DNA from 2 places in the Massilia sp. genome. Region 1 is predicted to be linked to the other one. Evidence: predicted binding sites of a transcription regulator. Region 1 holds the regulator's gene; the other holds the start of a gene.
The links. The regulator sigma-54, encoded in region 1, starts transcription at its own class of promoters, with help from an activator protein. The targets are predictions, from matches to a motif close to TGGCANGNAANCTGCTTT.
Positions count from the first base shown of each region.

Region 2: the regulator sigma-54 is predicted to act here: its motif matches at 7,386-7,403, upstream of ACK4S9_RS07800 (PEP-CTERM sorting domain-containing protein).

Region 1 covers NZ_JBKBOV010000021.1:50,078-58,847, reverse strand. Annotated here, with positions in the region: gene ACK4S9_RS12905 (enoyl-CoA hydratase/isomerase family protein) at 1-1,029, opposite strand, end outside; gene hpf (ribosome hibernation-promoting factor, HPF/YfiA family) at 1,182-1,535, opposite strand; gene ACK4S9_RS12895 (RNA polymerase factor sigma-54) at 1,594-3,069, opposite strand; gene lptB (LPS export ABC transporter ATP-binding protein) at 3,085-3,870, opposite strand; gene lptA (lipopolysaccharide transport periplasmic protein LptA) at 3,879-4,436, opposite strand; gene lptC (LPS export ABC transporter periplasmic protein LptC) at 4,474-5,082, opposite strand; gene ACK4S9_RS12875 (KdsC family phosphatase) at 5,105-5,635, opposite strand; gene ACK4S9_RS12870 (SIS domain-containing protein) at 5,635-6,657, opposite strand; gene ACK4S9_RS12865 (cation:proton antiporter) at 6,745-8,724, shown strand.
Region 2 covers NZ_JBKBOV010000010.1:11,533-20,302, reverse strand. Annotated here, with positions in the region: gene ACK4S9_RS07830 (ATP-binding protein) at 1-1,694, opposite strand, end outside; gene ACK4S9_RS07825 (hypothetical protein) at 1,704-2,420, opposite strand; gene ACK4S9_RS07820 (hypothetical protein) at 2,413-3,783, opposite strand; gene ACK4S9_RS07815 (DUF3108 domain-containing protein) at 3,950-4,702, opposite strand; gene ACK4S9_RS07810 (DUF3108 domain-containing protein) at 4,705-5,811, opposite strand; gene ACK4S9_RS07805 (PhaM family polyhydroxyalkanoate granule multifunctional regulatory protein) at 5,935-6,648, shown strand; gene ACK4S9_RS07800 (PEP-CTERM sorting domain-containing protein) at 6,690-7,340, opposite strand; gene ACK4S9_RS07795 (patatin-like phospholipase family protein) at 7,856-8,770, shown strand, end outside.

The DNA.
Region 1 (8,770 bases):
CGCCACCATCTCCTGCGTCACGTCCTCCAGCGCCGGCGGATTCCACTTCGGCTGGTTGTCCTTGTCGATCACCAGCGCCCGCACGCCTTCCAGCACTTCGCCGTGCTCGAAATTGCGGCGCACCAGGTTGCGCTCCATGCGCAGGCAGTCCGCCACGCCCAGCGAAGCCCCGCGCAGCAGCAGTTGGTGCGTCACGCACATCATCAAGGGCGAGCGCTGGCGCATCGCCTTCAGGGCCTTCTGCGCGAACGGGTTCTCGTCGCGTCCCAGCGAAGCCATGATCGATGCCACGCCGGCCGCGCCGAAGTGCGCGTCGACCACGCCGCGCTGCTGCTGCAATTCGCTGGGGCCCAGCTGGCCCGCGAATTGCGCGGCATAGGCGCGGATCGCCGCCGGCAGGCCGGCGCCCGGGGTCGTGTCGATCAGCGCATGCAATCCAGCCAGCTCCGCGCCCGGCACGAACACGTCCGCCAGTCCCACGTAGAGCGCATCGGCGGCGCCGATGGTCAGGCCGGTCAGGCCCAGGTACTGGCCCAGCTGGCCCGGCGCATGCGACAGGAAGTGGCTGCCGCCCACGTCCGGGAACAGGCCGATGTTCACCTCGGGCATCGCCATCCTGGTGCGGTCGGTCACGATGCGCAGGCCGCAGTCCGGGCCGCCCTGGGCGATGCCCATGCCGCCGCCCATCACCACGCCATCCATCACCGCGATGTACGGCTTCGGGTAGAAATGAATGAGGTGGTTCAGCGCATACTCTTCGGTGAAGAAGTCTTCCAGCAGCGCGCTGCCGCCGGTCGGGCCGACCTGCCCCATCTCGTGGAAGAAACGGATGTCGCCGCCCGCGCACAAGGCCTTCTCGCTGCTGCTGGTGATGACCACCGCGTCGATTCCCGCATCGTCCTTCCATTGCAGCAGGGTGGCGCTCAGGGCGCGCACCATGTCGAGCGAGAGGGAATTCAGGGCTTTCGGCCGGTCGAGCGTGATGACGCCGGTGCGGTTGGCAACGCGGGTCAGGACGGTATCGGTCATGATGGTGTTCTGTGGTCGAAAAGACATGCATTCTACAGAACATTTGTACAAATACGGAAGCAGGAAAAAGTAACAGGTATTGTACAAAAGCAAAAAGGGCGTCCCCTCAGACGCCCTTGCTGTTGTGCTACAGCTGGTTCGCAAACGGTGCGTTACGCAGCGGCGGCTTCTCCGTTGTCCGGAAGGCGCTTGTGCGCCACGTGGTTATGATTTTGCAGCATGGATTTGTGTTTCAGAACCTGCCTGTCCAGCCTGTCCATCAGCGTGTCGATGGCCGCGTACATGTCCTGGGCCGCGCTTGCGACGTGCAGGATCTTGCCCGATACCTGGAGGTTGATCTCGGCCTTTTGCCGCTTTTCTTTTTCAGTGAGGTTATCAATGGCGAGGAACACGTGGGTGTCGATCACGTGGTCGAAATGGCGGGTGATGCGCTCGAGCTTATTCTGAACGTATTCACGGATGGCGGGGGTGACTTCGAGATGGTGGCCGCTGATTGTGAGGTTCATACACACTCCTTTGGGAAGGTGCCCTGCCCGCGCCACAAGGTGAGAGTGGGCAGGTGCTTTACAGGGATTTGCGGAGGCTGACGGGCGGAATCTTGAGCGCTTCGCGGTATTTGGCAACCGTCCGGCGCGCAATGACCATACCTTGTTCCCCGAGCATCTCCGCGATCTTGCTGTCGGATAGAGGATTCCTAGGGTCTTCTGCTCCTGTCAATTGCGCAATAAGCGCGCGGATCGCCGTCGAGGAGGCTTCTCCCCCCGCTTCGGTGGCGACGTGGCTTCCGAAGAAGTACTTCAGCTCGAACATGCCGTGCGGGGTCAGCATGTATTTCTGAGTGGTTACACGCGAGATCGTGCTCTCGTGTAGGCCTAGTGTATCAGCTATCTCACGCAAAACAAGAGGGCGCATGGCAACCGCGCCGTGGCTGAAAAAGTTGCGCTGGCGCTCGACGATTGCCTCGGCAACACGCAGGATCGTGTCGAAGCGCTGGCGCATGTTCTTGATCAGCCACTTGGCTTCCTGCAGCTGCGCGCCCATCTGGCTCTCGCTCCTGCCCTGCTTGAGCAGGTTCGCGTACAGCGAGTTGACGCGCAGCTTGGGCATGACGTCCGGGTTCAGCGCTACCTGCCAGCCGTTCTTGGCGCGGCGCACGATCACGTCCGGCACCACGTAGTCCGAGACCCCCGAGCCGAAGGCCGCGCCCGGATGCGGATTGCATCGGCGCACCACGGCCTGCACCTCGCGCAGGTCTTCGTCGTCGCAGCCGAGCGCCTTTTTCAGCTTGGTGTATTCGCGCTGGGCGAACCAGGTCAGGTACCCTTCGACGATCGTCAAGGCGAGGCGCCGCGTCACCAGGGGCACGCCCGGCATGCCGCGGATCTGCAGGGCCAGGCATTCGGCCGCGCTGCGCGCGCCCACGCCCACCGGGTCCAGGCTCTGCACCAGCGCCAGCGCGCAGCGCAGCTCGTCCATCTCGATCTCGAGTTCTTCCGGCAGGCGCGCATGGATCTCGTCGAGCGGCTCTTCCAGGTAGCCGTTGTCGTCGAGCGCATCGATCACCAGCTCGGCCAGCGCGCGGTCGCGCAGGCTGCAGCCGGTGAGCCGGATCTGTTCGGCCAGGTGTTCGCGCAGCGTGACGCCGTCGGCTTCCAGCTGCGGGCGGCCATCCTCGTCGTCGCCGCTACGCGCGCCGCCGCCTTCACCGCCCCAGTCCATGTCGGCATCGCCCCGCTCGCCGTGGTCCTCGCCGTCCGCGCCTTCGTGCTCGCCCTTGGCGCCGTCCTGTCCCTCCGCACCCGGCTGCGCGGCCGGCGCGTCGCCATTGGCCGGCGCGGTATTGATCGCGCCGTCGGCCAGCAGCCGCACCGAACGGTCGAGCGGATCGTCGAGCCGTTCGAGCAGCGGGTTGTCGTGCAGGATCTGCTCGATCTCCTGGTGCAGTTCGAGCGTGGACAGCTGCAACAGGCGGATCGACTGCTGCAGCTGTGGCGTGAGCGCCAGGTGCTGCGAGGTGCGTAACTGCAGGGACTGTTTCATGCCTGGTGCTCTTGATTACATCCTGAAATGCTCGCCGAGATACACGCGCCGCACCGACTCGTTGGCGATGATGTCGTCAGGGCGGCCCGAGGCCAGCACGGCGCCCTGGTTGATGATGTAGGCGCGGTCGCAGATGCCGAGCGTCTCGCGCACGTTGTGGTCGGTGATCAGGACGCCGATGTTGCGCTCCTTCAGGAAGCGCACGATGCGCTGGATCTCGATCACCGCGATCGGATCGACGCCGGCGAAGGGTTCGTCGAGCAGCACGAAACGCGGATTGGTCGCGAGCGCGCGCGCGATCTCGACGCGGCGCCGCTCGCCGCCCGACAGCGACAGCGCCGGGTTCTCGCGCAGCTTCTCGATCTGCAGTTCGGCCAGCAGGGTGTCGAGGCGCTCGTTGATCTGGTCCTTGCCCAGCGCCTTGCCGTCCTCGTTGCGCTGCAGTTCGAGCACGGCGCGGATGTTCTCCTCCACCGTCAGCTTGCGGAACACCGAGGCTTCCTGCGGCAGGTAGGACAGGCCCAGCACCGCGCGCCGGTGGATCGGCAGGCTCGAGATGTCGGTGCCGTTGATGTCGATGGTGCCGGCATCCGAGGGCACCAGGCCGACGATCATGTAGAAGGAGGTGGTCTTGCCGGCGCCGTTGGGGCCGAGCAGGCCCACCACTTCGCCGCATTCCACCTGCAGCGACACGTCGCGCACCACCAGGCGCTTGCCGTAGCTTTTCTGCAGGCCCTTGACGATCAGGGTGCTGCAGCCTTCGACCGCGGTCGCCGCTTCCGCGTTCGTGCCTGCGCTCATGGCTGCCGTCATTGCTTGCTACCTTCGGCGGGCGCCGTGGTACGGCGCGGCGCGATGATCAGGGTGCCGCGGCCGCCGCCGACCTTGCTCGTGCCGGTCGGATCGTTGCGCACCTGGGCCACTTCGCGGCGGTTGTCGTAGGAGATGAAGGGACCCTTGATCTCGTTGGTCATGCGGCCGTTCTCCAGTTCGCGCACTTCGGCGTTGCTGAACAGCCTGACCAGTTCGGCGCGCTCGTCGTATTCGATGCGCTGGGCCTGGCCCTCGACCCACAGGTCGGGACCGCCGTCGCGCTTCTGGCGGAAGGTCGCCAGCTTGCCGTTGTTGGCGGTGAGGGTCACGCTCATGTAGCCTTCCGGCGTTTCCTTGACCAGGGCGCGGTCGGATTTCAGCACCAGGGTGCCGCGCGTGAGCACGACGTTGCCGGTGAGGATGCGGGTCTGCGTGACTTCGTCCACGTCGAGCGAATCGAAGTTGATCACGGCCTGCTTGAGCGAATCGGCGCGCTCCGCCGAGGCGCCGAAGGCGGCCAGGCTGAGGAATACGGCAGCGATGAGTTTTTTCATGTTCTTGCTTTGTCCTGGGTTGACGCGCTGCGGCTGCTCATTGAACCTGCGGCCGCTGCGCGCGTGGCGGATACACGATCTGGCCGCGGCTGGCCAGGTGCAGCTTCTGGGTCGCGTTGTTGGCCACCATGCCGGTGCCGGTCACGGTGGCGGCCCCCAGCCGCATCTCGATCGGCCGCTCGGTCTTGAGGATTTCTTCGTCGGGCAGCACGGTGAGCGCCTGCGTCCGCACGCGCAGTGCTTCGCTGGTCGGCGTGGCCGGGCGCTGGATGTCGACGTTGCCGAGCAGCTCGACGCGGTGTTCCTCGTGGTAGATCTGGGCGCGGTTGGCGACGATGGTCATGCGCGGGCGGCCGGGCGTGATGCCCTGCATCACCGGCGCCTCGACCTGCGACACGTCGCCCAGCGGCGTGTGCGCCAGGCGCTTGCCCGACACCACATAGCTCGGCTTGCCCTCTTCCGTCATGCGCACGAAGGAAAAGTTCTCGACGATGTAGTCCGGCTCGTCCTGCGGCCCGCCGAGGCGGCCGCCGTCCTCGTTCTCCATCACCTGCACCAGCCAGAAGCTGCCGAAGGCGCAGAAGGTCGCGATCATCATGATCGTCAGGAGCTTCCAGCGGTGGGCGGTGCGTTTGTAGGTGACCATGTCTTGCCTCTTTGCCGCCGCCTTATGCGAAATACGGCGCCAGCGCCTGTTCGTAGGTGCCCTGCGCGCGCATGACGAGGTCGCAGACCTCGCGCACGGCGCCGCGGCCGCCCGCGTTCTTGGTGACGTAGTGCGCGCGGTGCTGCACCTCCGGGTGGCCCGAGGGCACGGTGACGGCGAAGCCGACGCGGGTGAACAGCGGCAGGTCGATCACGTCGTCGCCGATGTAGCCGCATTCTTCCGGCGTCACGCCGGTGGCGGCAAGCAGCTCGGCGAAGCCGACGCGCTTGTCGTGGATGCCCTGGTAGACGTGCGAGATGCCCAGGTCGGCGGCGCGCTTGACCACGATCGGCGACTTGCGCGCGCTGATGATGGCCGTCTGCACGCCGGTCTTGTTCAGCAGCTGGATGCCGAGGCCGTCGAGCACGTTGAAGGTCTTGGTGACCTCGCCGTCCGGACCATAGGTGAGGCTGCCGTCGGTGAGCACGCCGTCGACGTCGAAAATCATCACCTTCACGCGCGCCGCGCGCTCCATGAATGCTAATGGGGTCATCAGATCACCTTGGCGCGGGTCAGGTCGTGGATGTGGAGCGCGCCCACCAGGCGGTCGTCGCCGTCGACGACCAGCATCTGGTTGATGCGGAATTCTTCCATGACGGCGACGGCATCCACCGCCAGCTGTTCCGGATGGACGCGGCGCGGGTTGGCGTGCATCACGTCGCGGATGCGGATGTTGGAGAAGTCGGTCACGCGCTCGATCAGGCGGCGCAGGTCGCCGTCGGTGAACACGCCGACCGGGCGCCGCTCGTCGTCGACGATGGCGGTCATGCCCATGCCCTTCTGGCTGATTTCCAGCAGCGCGCGCGTGAGCGGGGTGTCCGGCGAGACGCTCGGCACCGCGTCGCCGCTGCGCATCACGTCGCGCACGTGGGTGAGCAGGCGACGGCCCAGGGCGCCGCCCGGGTGCGACATGGCGAAGTCTTCCTCGCGGAAACCGCGCGCGTCGAGCAGCGCCACGGCCAGCGCGTCGCCCATGGCGAGCGTGACGGTGGTGCTGGTGGTCGGGGCGAGATTCAGGGTGCAGGCTTCCTTGGCCACCGAGATGTCCAGGTGGATCTCGGACAGCTTGGCCAGGCGCGAATGCGGCTTGCCGGTCATGGAGATGACGGGCGTGCCCATGCGCTTGATGGCCGGCAGGATCTCGAGCAGCTCGGACGATTCGCCGGAATTCGAAATGGCGATGAACACGTCGTGCGCGGTCACCATGCCGAGGTCGCCGTGCGCGGCTTCGCCCGGGTGCACGAACATGGCCGGGGTGCCAGTCGAGGCCAGGGTGGCGGCGATCTTGCGGCCGATGTGGCCGGACTTGCCCATGCCGGAGACGACCACGCGCCCGGTGCAGCCGTACAGCAGCTGCACGGCGCGCACGAAACTGTCGTCGTTGCCGAGGCGCGCATGCAGCGCCTGGATAGCGTCGGCTTCGATGGCGAGGGTCTCGCGGCCCAGCTCCAGTACACGGCGGGCCTGGTCCGCGTCAAAACGTTTCAGCATTATTTTTTCATCGGTTAAACTCATATCGGCAGTATAAACGAATTGGGTAAGCAAAAAACTTGCCAGTCGTAACAAACCATAACAACGACAACGGCTTGGCCACTGGCGACGATGCATTCCGGACTCGAACTCACCTTGCTCCTGCTGGGCTGCGCCGTGCTCGGCGTGGTCGCCTTCCGGATGCTGCACCTGCCGCCGATGCTGGGCTATCTGGCGGTGGGCGTGTTGATCGGCCCCCATGCGCTGGCACTTGCGGAAGACAGTCCGGCCACCCATGCGCTGGCCGAATTCGGCGTCGTCTTCCTGATGTTTTCCATCGGGCTCGAATTCTCCTTGGCCCAGCTCAAATCGATGCGGCGCATCGTGTTCGGGCTGGGTATGGCTCAAGTCGTATTGACAATCGTGTCCGCAATGGTGTTTGGCCTGTTCATCTCCTGGTGGGCGCCGACCCTGCAGGTGAGCTGGCAGGCCGCGTTCGCCCTGGGCGGGGCGCTCGCCATGTCGTCGACCGCGATCGTGGTCAAGATGCTCACAGAAAGGCTCGAGCTCGAGAGCGAGCACGGCCGCCGCATCGTCGGCATCCTGCTGTTCCAGGACCTGGCCGTGGTGCCGCTCCTGATCATGATCCCCTCGCTGGCGCGCCCGGCCGAGGAGCTGGCCATCACGCTCGGCTGGGCGGCGCTGAAGGCCGCGCTCGTGCTGGCCCTGCTGTTGAAATTCGGCCAGAAGCTGATGCGCAACTGGTTCACCGTCGTCGCCAAGCGCCGCTCGCAGGAGCTGTTCATGCTCAACCTGCTGCTGGTGACGCTCGGCCTGGCCTGGATCACCGAGCAGGCCGGCCTGTCGCTGGCGCTGGGCGCCTTCGTTGCCGGCATGCTGATCTCCGAGACCCAGTACAAGCACCAGGTGGAAGAAGACATCAAGCCCTTCCGCGACGTGCTGCTCGGGCTGTTCTTCATCACGGTGGGCATGCTGCTCAACCTGCAGCTGGTGCTGCAGCACTGGTGGCTGGTGCTGGCGCTGGTGATCTTCCCGGTGCTGCTCAAGTTCGCGATCATCGCGGCGCTGGCCAAGGCCTTTGGCTCGAGCGACGGCGTGGCCATGCGCACCGGCCTGGCGCTGGCACAGGCGGGCGAGTTCGGCTTCGTGCTGCTCAACCTGGCCATGGGTTCGAAGCTGGTGGATCCCTTCCTGATCCAGCTGGTGCTGGCCTCGATGGTGCTGTCGATGCTGCTCGCGCCCTTCATCATCGACAACATGGACCGCATCGTCATGAAACTGGCGGCCAACGAATGGATGATGCAGTCGCTGCAGCTGACCCAGATCGCCAGCCGCGCCATGAAGACCCAGAAGCACGTGATCATCGCCGGCTTCGGGCGCAGCGGCCAGAGCCTGGCCACCCTGCTCTCCGAGGAAAAGCTGCCCTGGTACGCGCTCGACCTGGACCCGGAGCGGGTGCAGGAAGCCCAGCGCGCCGGCGCCAACGTCTCCTACGGCGACGCGGCGCGCCGCGAAAGCCTGATCGCGGCCGGCATCAACCGCGCCAGCGCGCTGGTGATCACCTTCGCCGACACCAGGTTGGCGCTGAAGGTCCTGCACCTGGTGCACGAGCTGGCCCCGAACCTGGCGGTGATCGTGCGCAGCCACGACGACAGCGACCTCGACGTGCTCAAGCGCGCCGGCGCCACCGAGGTGGTGCCGGAAGCGCTGGAGAGTTCACTGATGCTGGCCTCGCACGCGCTGGTGACGATGGGCGTGCCGCTGCGCCGCGTGGTGCACCGGGTGCAGTTGGCGCGCGACGAGCGCTACGCCTCGCTGCGCGGCTACTTCCACGGCGCCAGCGACGTCTCCGACGACCTCGAGCACACCTACGTGCGCCTGCACTCGGTGACGCTGCACAGCGGCGCCGCGGCGATCGGCCGGCACCTGCGCGAGCTGGCGCTGGAGGAAGTGGGGGCGGAGGTGACGACGCTGCGCAGGAACGGGAAGAGCTTGCACTTCGATCCGGAGACGATCCTGCTGGCGGGGGACGTGCTGGTGCTGCGGGGTGAAGGAGAAGCGGTCAGCCGGGCCGAGAGCCGCTTGCTCTGACCGTAGGGTGGGCGGGTCTCCCGCCCACGCGGAGATTGTTGATGGC
Region 2 (8,770 bases), on a different contig from region 1:
TCCAGCGCCGGGAGCGACTTCTGGATCGCTTCCAGGCGCTGGGTCTTGCCCGCCGAGCCGAAGCGGTAGCGCGAAGGCTCGACGTACAGCGAACGGCCGCCGCGGCGTTCGCGGTGGTAGGCGTCCGGCGTGATCCATTCGTCGCAATCCGACTTGAAGCCGGCGTCCACCGAATCGACGCGCTCGATGCGTTCCAGCTGGTCGATCAGCCAGCCCGGCGCCTTGCCGGAGAAGCGCACCACCGACAGCAGGCTGGCGTCCTTGACCACCGGCGCCTCGACGCAGTCGGGCACGATGAAGTGGCGGTAGCGTTCCTTCTCGGCCAGGCGGTAGGCCGCCGGCGCATCCTTGGCTTTCTCGAGCAGCACCACCGAGGCGTAGCCGCCCAGCACGCCCTCGACCGCACCCTGCCACTTCGGATCGGTCACTTCGACGATGTCGGACAGCATGGCGTGGGCGATGCCCTCGTCGCGCAGCGCGCGGCGCATCTGGCGCTGGGCTTCCGGCTCCGGCATCGCGCTCTTGCCCTGCAGCGCCGAGATGGTGGCCAGTTCGCCGGCGATTTTTGCGGCGATGTTGTCGCGCTGCTGCTTTTGCTTGGCGAGTTCCGCTTCTTTTTCGTTCAGCTGGTTCGCCACCTCGGCCAGGTCGGCGCCCGCATCAAGCGACAGCTTCTGCAGGCGCTCCTTCTGTTCCAGCAGGCTTTCCAGCGGCTTGAGCTTCTGGTTGACTTGCGTGAGGCGGCCGGCCAGCTCGGTGGCTTCCTGCTCCAGCTGGGCTTCCTGCTTCTGCGCTTCGGTGAGCGCGCGCTGCTGGGCTGCCAGCTGCTGGCGCTTCTCGGCCAGGATCGAGTCGGCCTGCAGGAGCGGCTTCCGGGCTTCGCGCATAGCGCGGCTGATGGTCGCGGCCTTTTCGCGCGCTTCGTGGTATTCGAGCGCCGGCAGCACGTCTTCCTGCAGCGCGCGCTTTTCCTTGTGCAGGTCTTCCCACTGATGGTAGTTGGCCACGCGCAGGCGCAGGCCTTCCAGGTTGATGCGCGAGGTTTCCAGCTCGGCCTCGAAGCGCTTCAGCTCCGTCTCGGTGTCGCGCTGGTGGCGCTTGGCTTCGTCGTAGGCGTCCAGCACTTCCTTGTCGCCGAAGACCTGGAACACCAGGTCCAGCAACTGGCGCGGCGCGTATTCGCACAGCTTGTCGGTCTCGCCCTGCTCCAGCGCCAGCACCTTCGACATGGCCGGCGACAGGCCGGCCGAGGCCAGGCGCTTCTTGTAGTTCTCCACGCCGAGCCAGTCGGTGGCGTCGGTGACTTCCTCGATCTCGACGTTCCCCGGGCGCATCAGGTACTGGCGCTTCCAGTCGCCGCCGTTCTTCTGCACCTGGCAGAACAGGGTCACTTCGTCGTCGGCGAAGAAGCCGGAATGGCGGAACGGACGGTTCGACAGCTGGCGGCCGGAGGGCTTGTTGTCGACCACGGCGCGCAGCCAGGCGCTCTGCTGGCCCGAGTGGCGCGCATAGTGTTTGTAGGTGCGGCCCATCGAGCAGTCCAGGCCGAACAAGGTGCGCAACGCATCGAGCAGCGTGGTCTTGCCGGAGCCGTTCTGGCCGGCGATCGTGATGATCTTGGCGTCCAGCGGGATGTTCTTGATCCGCTGCCAGTAATCCCAGTGGACCAGTTCGAGTGATTTGATGTGGAACATGGGCTTACCTTAGTTCGGACCCGCTTGGGTCGGTTCTTCGTCGGCGGCGGCTTCGACCACCGCATCGTTGGCGGCATCGATCTTGCGCGGCGCGGCAGCCAGCGGCGCGCGCTTGAACACGTCGGCCAGGGCGCCGTTGATGATGCGTTCCTTCAGCAGGTCGGTATCCATCATCAGGTCCAGCAGCGGGCCTTCCAGGATCACGTCGCCGCGGCGCTCGATGAAGCCGAGCTTGGACAGCACGCCCAGGTTCATGTCCATGCGGGTCTTCTTGCCCAGCTTGTCGCCGAAGTCGGACAGCAGCGCGGTGTAGGAGATGCCGATCGACGTATCCTCGGCGCGCGGAATCGGCGTGTCCTGTCCGAACATGTCGGTCTGGTCGTCCGCCACCGTGACGTGGGTTTCCTGGCGCTCGCGCTTCGGAAGAATGATCTGCGCCCACAGCACCACCAGGAGGGCCACGCCGTCGCGGGTCAGGCCGAAGTTGTTGTTCTGCCAGATGTCCTTGGCGCCGAAGATCTTCGGCTCGACATTGCGGTGCAGGGCGATCGTCACGTGGTCGGCGTAGACGTTGTCGAGCAGCTTCAGGCCGCATTCCAGCAGGCGCTTGTCGACTTCGATGCGGAACTGCTCGTCCGACAGCGCGCGCTTGACCATCTTGTCGTCGCGGCGCAGGGTCTGGTGCGTCAGCAGGCGCGCGATCAGGATTTGTGCGTCGTCATTCATCTAGAGTACCGCTTTCAAGATTCAAAGAGAGGGAAGCGATCGACATCGCCGCCACTTCCGGGTCGTCGAGCTGGATCATCTCGTCGGTCGGCTCGAATTTCACGGGCAGGCGCGCCAGCTCGGCGGTGGCGCCCTGCAGGCTGGCCTCGGATGCATCGCCCAGCAGGGGCAGCAGCGAAGCCCGGTAGGAAGCGACGGCGAAGCTGGCCGGCAAGAGCGACTCGTGCAGCGCCACCTTCTTCGGGCCGCTCTCCGAGAACTCGGGGAAGTTGCCGAGGTTGGCGAAGTCGGCCAGCTTGTTGATCCAGTCGTTCAGTTCGGCCTGCATCGCCGGGTTGTCGTTGACGGTCAAGGGAGCGTCGGTACCGGTCGGCAGGCCTTTCGGGCCGGTCGAGGTCACGCGCTCGAGCAGCAGCTCGGTCTCGGCCACGTCGATCATCTCGGCCGGGGTGCCGAACAGCGGCACCACCGGGCGGTCGATCGCGTCTTCGGCCAGGCTGGCCAGGTCCTCGTGCGCCAGCAGCCAGCGCTTGACGTCGGTGGTCGACAGGCCGGACTGGCCCAGGTGCACGCGCTGGCGCTCGATCTGGTTCAGGGCGCGCGAGAACATGCCCTGCATGTTCAGCAGCGCGCTCTGGGCGCGGCCGATGGCCTGCGCCGCCTTGTGCGTGGCGGCATCGGCGTTCGGGTCCTGCAGGATGGCGCGCAGGATGACCGAGCCCTTCTCGACCCAGTCGCAGGCCATGTGCCACTTCGCCTGCGAGGTGCGCAGGCGGAATTCGGAACCGGAAGCGATGGCGTCGCGGAATTCCTCGGTGAGTTCCACCAGGCGGCCCAGCAGGTGGCGCAACTGCTCCACGGTGACCCCGCCCACGGCCTGGGCGCCGGCCACCTGCGACAGCAGGAAGCCCATCTCGGCATCGTCTTCTTCCGGTTGGGCCAGCGCGATCAGGGTGTCGAGCGCGGACAGCACGTTGCGCGCCAGCGGCGTGATGCGGTAGACGGCGCTCGGGCCGTCCCAGGCCAGCAGGCCGTGGCCGCGCAGGCGGTTCAGGACCGTCTCCAGGCTTTCCGCAGTCAGGTAGGCCAGCTTGTTGTTGATGTCGGCGCGCGAAAAGCTCGACGCGCCGGTATCGCTGGCCAGCTCGCGCAGCACCAGCAGGCGCACCAGCACGCCGTCCTGGGTACCGTGGAACAGCGCCGTGAAGGCCGACAGCATGGGCTGGGCGCGCTTGAGGTGGTAAACCTGCTCGATCTCGTCGGGCGCGACGCCGTCCTGGAAGTGCGCCTGCAGCGGGTCGTCTTCCTGGGGTATCGAAAGGGATTCTGCGGCGAGCGCCGCGCCGCCAAGGTGGTCGATCATATAAGTACCGTTCTCTGGCGCGGACAGGCTCAACCGGTCCGCGGGGGCGCCAGTATAACAGTTTAGGATCGGCAACTAGCGCCTGCGGGCGCCAGCGATTGCAGGAAAGACACACCTATCCATTGCCTTAAAAACAAGACAATGTTGCGAAAATGTGCAGCGATGCTCAGCGTTTCGTCACCCTGGTCAGGGTCTGTTCGATCTGCTCCTTGTCGCCGTCGGCATAGCGCAGCTTGACCGGATACCACTCGTGCCGCGGCGCCAGCCAGATCTCCAGTTCCTGGTCCTTCTTATCAAGCACCGGCTGGCGCGCCACCCGAATGGCCTCGACCTCGCCCAGGCCGGTCTGCACCTTTTCGCGCTTGATCACCTTGAACACCCAGGTTTCCGCATCGCGCTGGCCGGCCACGAAGAAGGGCCACTCGGAACCCGGCTTGAAGCGCTCGCCGGCGCCGCGCGCCACGGCGGCCAGCTGCCAGGTGATCGAGACCCGGTCCTGTTCGCCGCCCTTGAGCGGATAGACCTGCTTGCTTTCGCTGAAGCGCAGCACCTTCGCCTCGCGGTCGAAGGTGGCCGTGGTCGGATCCTTGCGCATGCGCTTTTCGGTGAATTCGGCGGGCGCCAGGCCGAAGGCGTCGATGCTGCCGCTGCTGCGGTCCCGGGTGATGGTTCCCAGCACCGCGACCTTCGATTCGGCGGTGACGGCGTATTTGCCGTCGCCGGCGCGCCAGGTGACGATGCCCTCGCCCTTCAGGCCGAAGCCGCGCTGGCGCGCCTGCAAGGCATAGTGCAGGTCGGCCGAGGGCGGCAGTTCGAACTTGCGCTTGATGGCGGCCGGAGCCTCCTGTGCGCCGGCGGTGCCGAGCAGCAGCGCCAGCAGCAGGCCGCAGCCGCCATGTCGTACAGCAGAATAGTGCATATCTAGAATCCTGGTTGGGTCATGGCGATGTCGTTCGCCGTTTGCGTGGTCACCGCGCCATTGGCTTCGCTGCTGCGGATCTGCACCGGCAGCCAGCCGTGCGCGGGCGAGAGCCAGATGTCCAGCCGCGACTTGTACGAACCCGGCTTCGGCGGGCGCGCGATGCGCACGGTCTGCAGGCGGCCCAGCGGGGTGTCGATCTCCTCGGGGCCCAGCACCTTGAAGTTGTACATGGCGCCCGAGCGCTCTTCGCCGACGAAGATGTCGATGTCGCCGCTCAGCTGGGCCTGGTCGCCGCGCGCGATCGCCGCCAGCTGCAGCGGCACCGTGGCCTTGTCCTGCGCGCCGGGCTGCAAGTCGTGCTTGCCCTCCGAGGCCGAGAACGTCAGCTTGTTGCCGGGCCAGTCGAAATGGGTCGCCGTCAGCGCGCGGCCGCGGCGCTTTTCGGTCATTCTCACCGGCGCCAGGCCAGTGTTGCCGAGAAGGCCTTCGCTGGTGAGCACCGCCAGGTTCACGCGCGCGAACACGATCTTGATGCCGGCTTCGAAGCGCATCTGGTAGGCATGGTCGTTGCGCTTCCAGGACAGCAGGGCCTGGCCGCTCCAGTGGGTGCCGTCGGCGTCGGTGCGCGCCACCTTGTAGCTGAGTTCGGCCGGAGGCGGCACGTCCACCTTGTAGCGGCGCACCGTGTGCACGATGGGCGCCGGGCCGGGGTCGGGCTCGGCCGGGGCGGCTTCGGCGGCGGCCGCCGGCTGCGCTGCCGGAGCCGGCTCGGCGGGCAACGTGGTCGTCCGCGCCGGCGGACCGGGGGACACCGCTTCCCCTACCGCCTCCTCCGACACCGCGATCGTGGGCAGCGGCACGAAGTCCGGCAGCGGCGGCTGCACCAGCTTCGGCGCCGGCGGCGGCACGGGTTCGGTCGCCGGCGCTTCGAACGGCGCCGGCGGCAGCAGCGTCGCCAGGCTCACCGGGGCTTCACCCTCGCGCCCCGGCAGCGCGATGCCCTGCGTGCCCGCGGTGAGCCAGCCCAGCACCAGCCAGTGCAGCAGCACGATGAGCGTGCCCAGCACCAGGGCGCGCAGCCGCTGAGGGGGGAAAGCGGAACTCATGCCGCTAGTGTAGCCTGAGCGCAGCCGGGGTGCAGGGGGACGGCACATTGGCGCTTTGCCGTGCAGGCTTTGTCGCGTGTTATTTATCTGCTACGCTAGGCGCTTCCACCAAGGAGAAGACCGATGCTCAAGCCGCCCATGCCGAACGCTGCCGGAATGACCGATACGCTCGAATTCGTGAAAAACCTCTGGGGAGGCATGAACATCCCCGGCGTCGGCATGCCGGGCATGACCGGCTCCAGCCTGTCCGTCGACGAACTGGACAAGAAGATCGCCGACCTCAAGGCGGTCGAATCCTGGCTCAACCTGAACCTGGGCATGCTGCGCGGAAGCATCCAGGCGCTCGAAGTCCAGCGCGGCACCCTCGCTACCCTGAAGGCCATGGGCGATAGCATGGCGCAGGCCATGCAGCGCGCCGGCAGCGACCCGGCCATGGCGGCGCCTTTCGCGCAATTCTTTGCGCAGTCTGCCGGGGTCCCGACACCGCCCCCGCCGCCGGAACCGAAGGCCGAACAGGCCGGCGCCCCGTCCGGCCAGGCCGAGCCGTCCGGCCAGCAGGCCGCGAATAGCGCCATGCCGGCTGCGGTCGCGTGGTGGAATTTGCTGCAGGATCAATTCCGCCAGGCAGTCAGCAGCGCCATGCCGGCCGCCGGCGCGCCCGCGGAATCCCCCGCCGGCGGCAACGAGGGCGCGGCCAAGCCGCCCCCAGCCGCACCCAAGGCGCGCGGCGGCTCGCCGCTGGACGTGTCCGGCGGCGCGCAACCGGCGGCGCCCGCCGGCCAGGGAAGCTCGGGCCGGGTGGGCCGCAATCCGCGCGTCAAGGCCGACAAGGGCTGAGGGACAATCCAGCGTCGCCCCTCACGCCGCTTGCACAAGGATCAAGCCTTGCGGCGTTTGGCGCCCAGGCGCAGGCCGGCCAGGCCAAGGCCGATCAGTGCCAGGCTGGCTGGCTCCGGCACCTCGTTGCTGCCGCCTTCGTCGCGCGGCGCATTCAGGAGCGTAATCGTCGCGGTAAGATCCTTCGACTGCATTTTACTGAAGCTCAAGTCGAGCAGGTCCAAGCTGAATTTGCCGCCGTTACCGAAGCTGAATTCGGCCGGATTGAAGACGAGGGTGTAATCGACGTCGGGGTCGTCGACGAGGCCGGCGTAGGCGGTGCCGGTCATGATGAACGGTTGGGTACCGGTCAAGGGGCTTATAAAGCCGAAGCGAACGGTCACGTTCAGGTTATCGGTTTCGTCGCGCGGGTTGCGGTTGCAGACGGTGCCGAAATCAATGCACTCTTCCATCAAGGAGACGGTGCCAACGCTAAAGGTACGCGCGCCGTTCACGTCGAGCGAAAAACTGTTCGGCGCCGCAGCCGCCTCGAATCTGACGTCGAGGGTGTTCTCGTTGCCGACACCGGCGCCATAGCCGGAGCCGGGCGTGATATCGATGGTATTGATCCTGAACTCGATGGGTGCGGCAAACGCCGGCATTGCGAAGCAGGTGGCGCTTGCCAGGCCAAGGAGGAAGTGTTTGATTTTCATTTTCGTCTCTTTCAGATGATGACAGGGGGAACAGCATCTCTCCGAAAAGCAATGAATGTGCCAAGAATAAAGAGTCCTATAAATCAATGACTTAAGCACGGTTTTATGAAAGTTAAATAAAATTTGGAAAGAGCCTCGACTTTTCCTCTTGATGGAAGCGGCAAAGTGACGGATGCTGTTCCATTGAGATAACACTCCCGGCTCAAATGATGAATTTGACGAAGCCAATCCCAGAATTTGACGGCAATATCGGAAAGCAGCCCGTTTTCGTGTAAATATTATCGACAAATTCGATATTTCAATACGCCAACAAGGTAAATTCGTTGTCCTGATGCCTCCTCGCCTTTCACAATTTCACGAAGCCAGCTACATCGCTGCTTTTACCGCAAAGCAAGATTACTGACTCAACCGAGCACATACCCTTGATCCATTCGGTAGCGCCCGCTTTCCTGGCGTGCTGAACTGGCTTCAGCGGGACCGGTTTCCGTCCCCGTCCGTCATCAAGAGGAGTGCCCGTGTCCTCGTTCGACCCAGCCAGCCTGGTCCCGGCGCAAATCGCCGACCTGCGCCGCAAACTCGAAGCGGCCGGCTGCCGCCCGCCGGCCCATGCCTGCACGCTGGACGAGCTGGCCGAAGCCATCGTCGAATTCCGCCGGCGCGAGGGCATCGCCGGACGCGGCGTGCTCGACGACGCGACCGTGCAGCGCCTCGACGAGGTCAGCGGCGCGACCTTCCAGGACGTCTTCCGCGACGAACTCGAGCTGCTGCATCCCGATCCTTCCGCCGCGCCAGGCGCCGACCTGGCGGCGCGCGCCCACAAGGCCGGCATGATCGGGCTGGCGCTGTCCGGCGGCGGCGTGCGCAGCGCCACCTTCGGCCTCGGCGTGCTGCAGGCGCTGGCCAAGCAGCGGCTGCTGCGCCACCTCGACTACCTGTCGACCGTTTCCGGCGGCGGCTTCATCGGCGGCTGGCTCTCCAAGTGCATCCACGAACAGGGCGGCGACGTGCGCCTGGTCGAAGACATGCTGGCGCCGGCGGGGACACATGCAGCCGGCCGCGCCGAAGCGCCGGCGATCCGCTTCCTGCGCCAGTACTGCAACTACCTGTCGCCGCGCGGCGGCATGTTCAGCGCCGACACCTGGACCCTGATCGGCACCTACGTCCGCAACACCGGCCTGAACCTGACGATGCTGGTGGCCTGGCTGTGCGCCCTGCTCCTGCTGCCGCGCGCCGCCGTGTGGGCCGTGCACCGCATCGTCGATTCCGGCGGACCGTGGGCCGTGTATGCCGACCTGGCCTGGATGGCGGGAGTGCTGCTGTTCCTCCTCGCCGTGTTCTGCATTGCGCTGAGCATCTCCAGCAAGCCGTCCTCCTCGCGTGGGCAGCGCCGCTTCGCGTTGTCGCAAGGCGCAGTGCTCTGGTGGATCAAC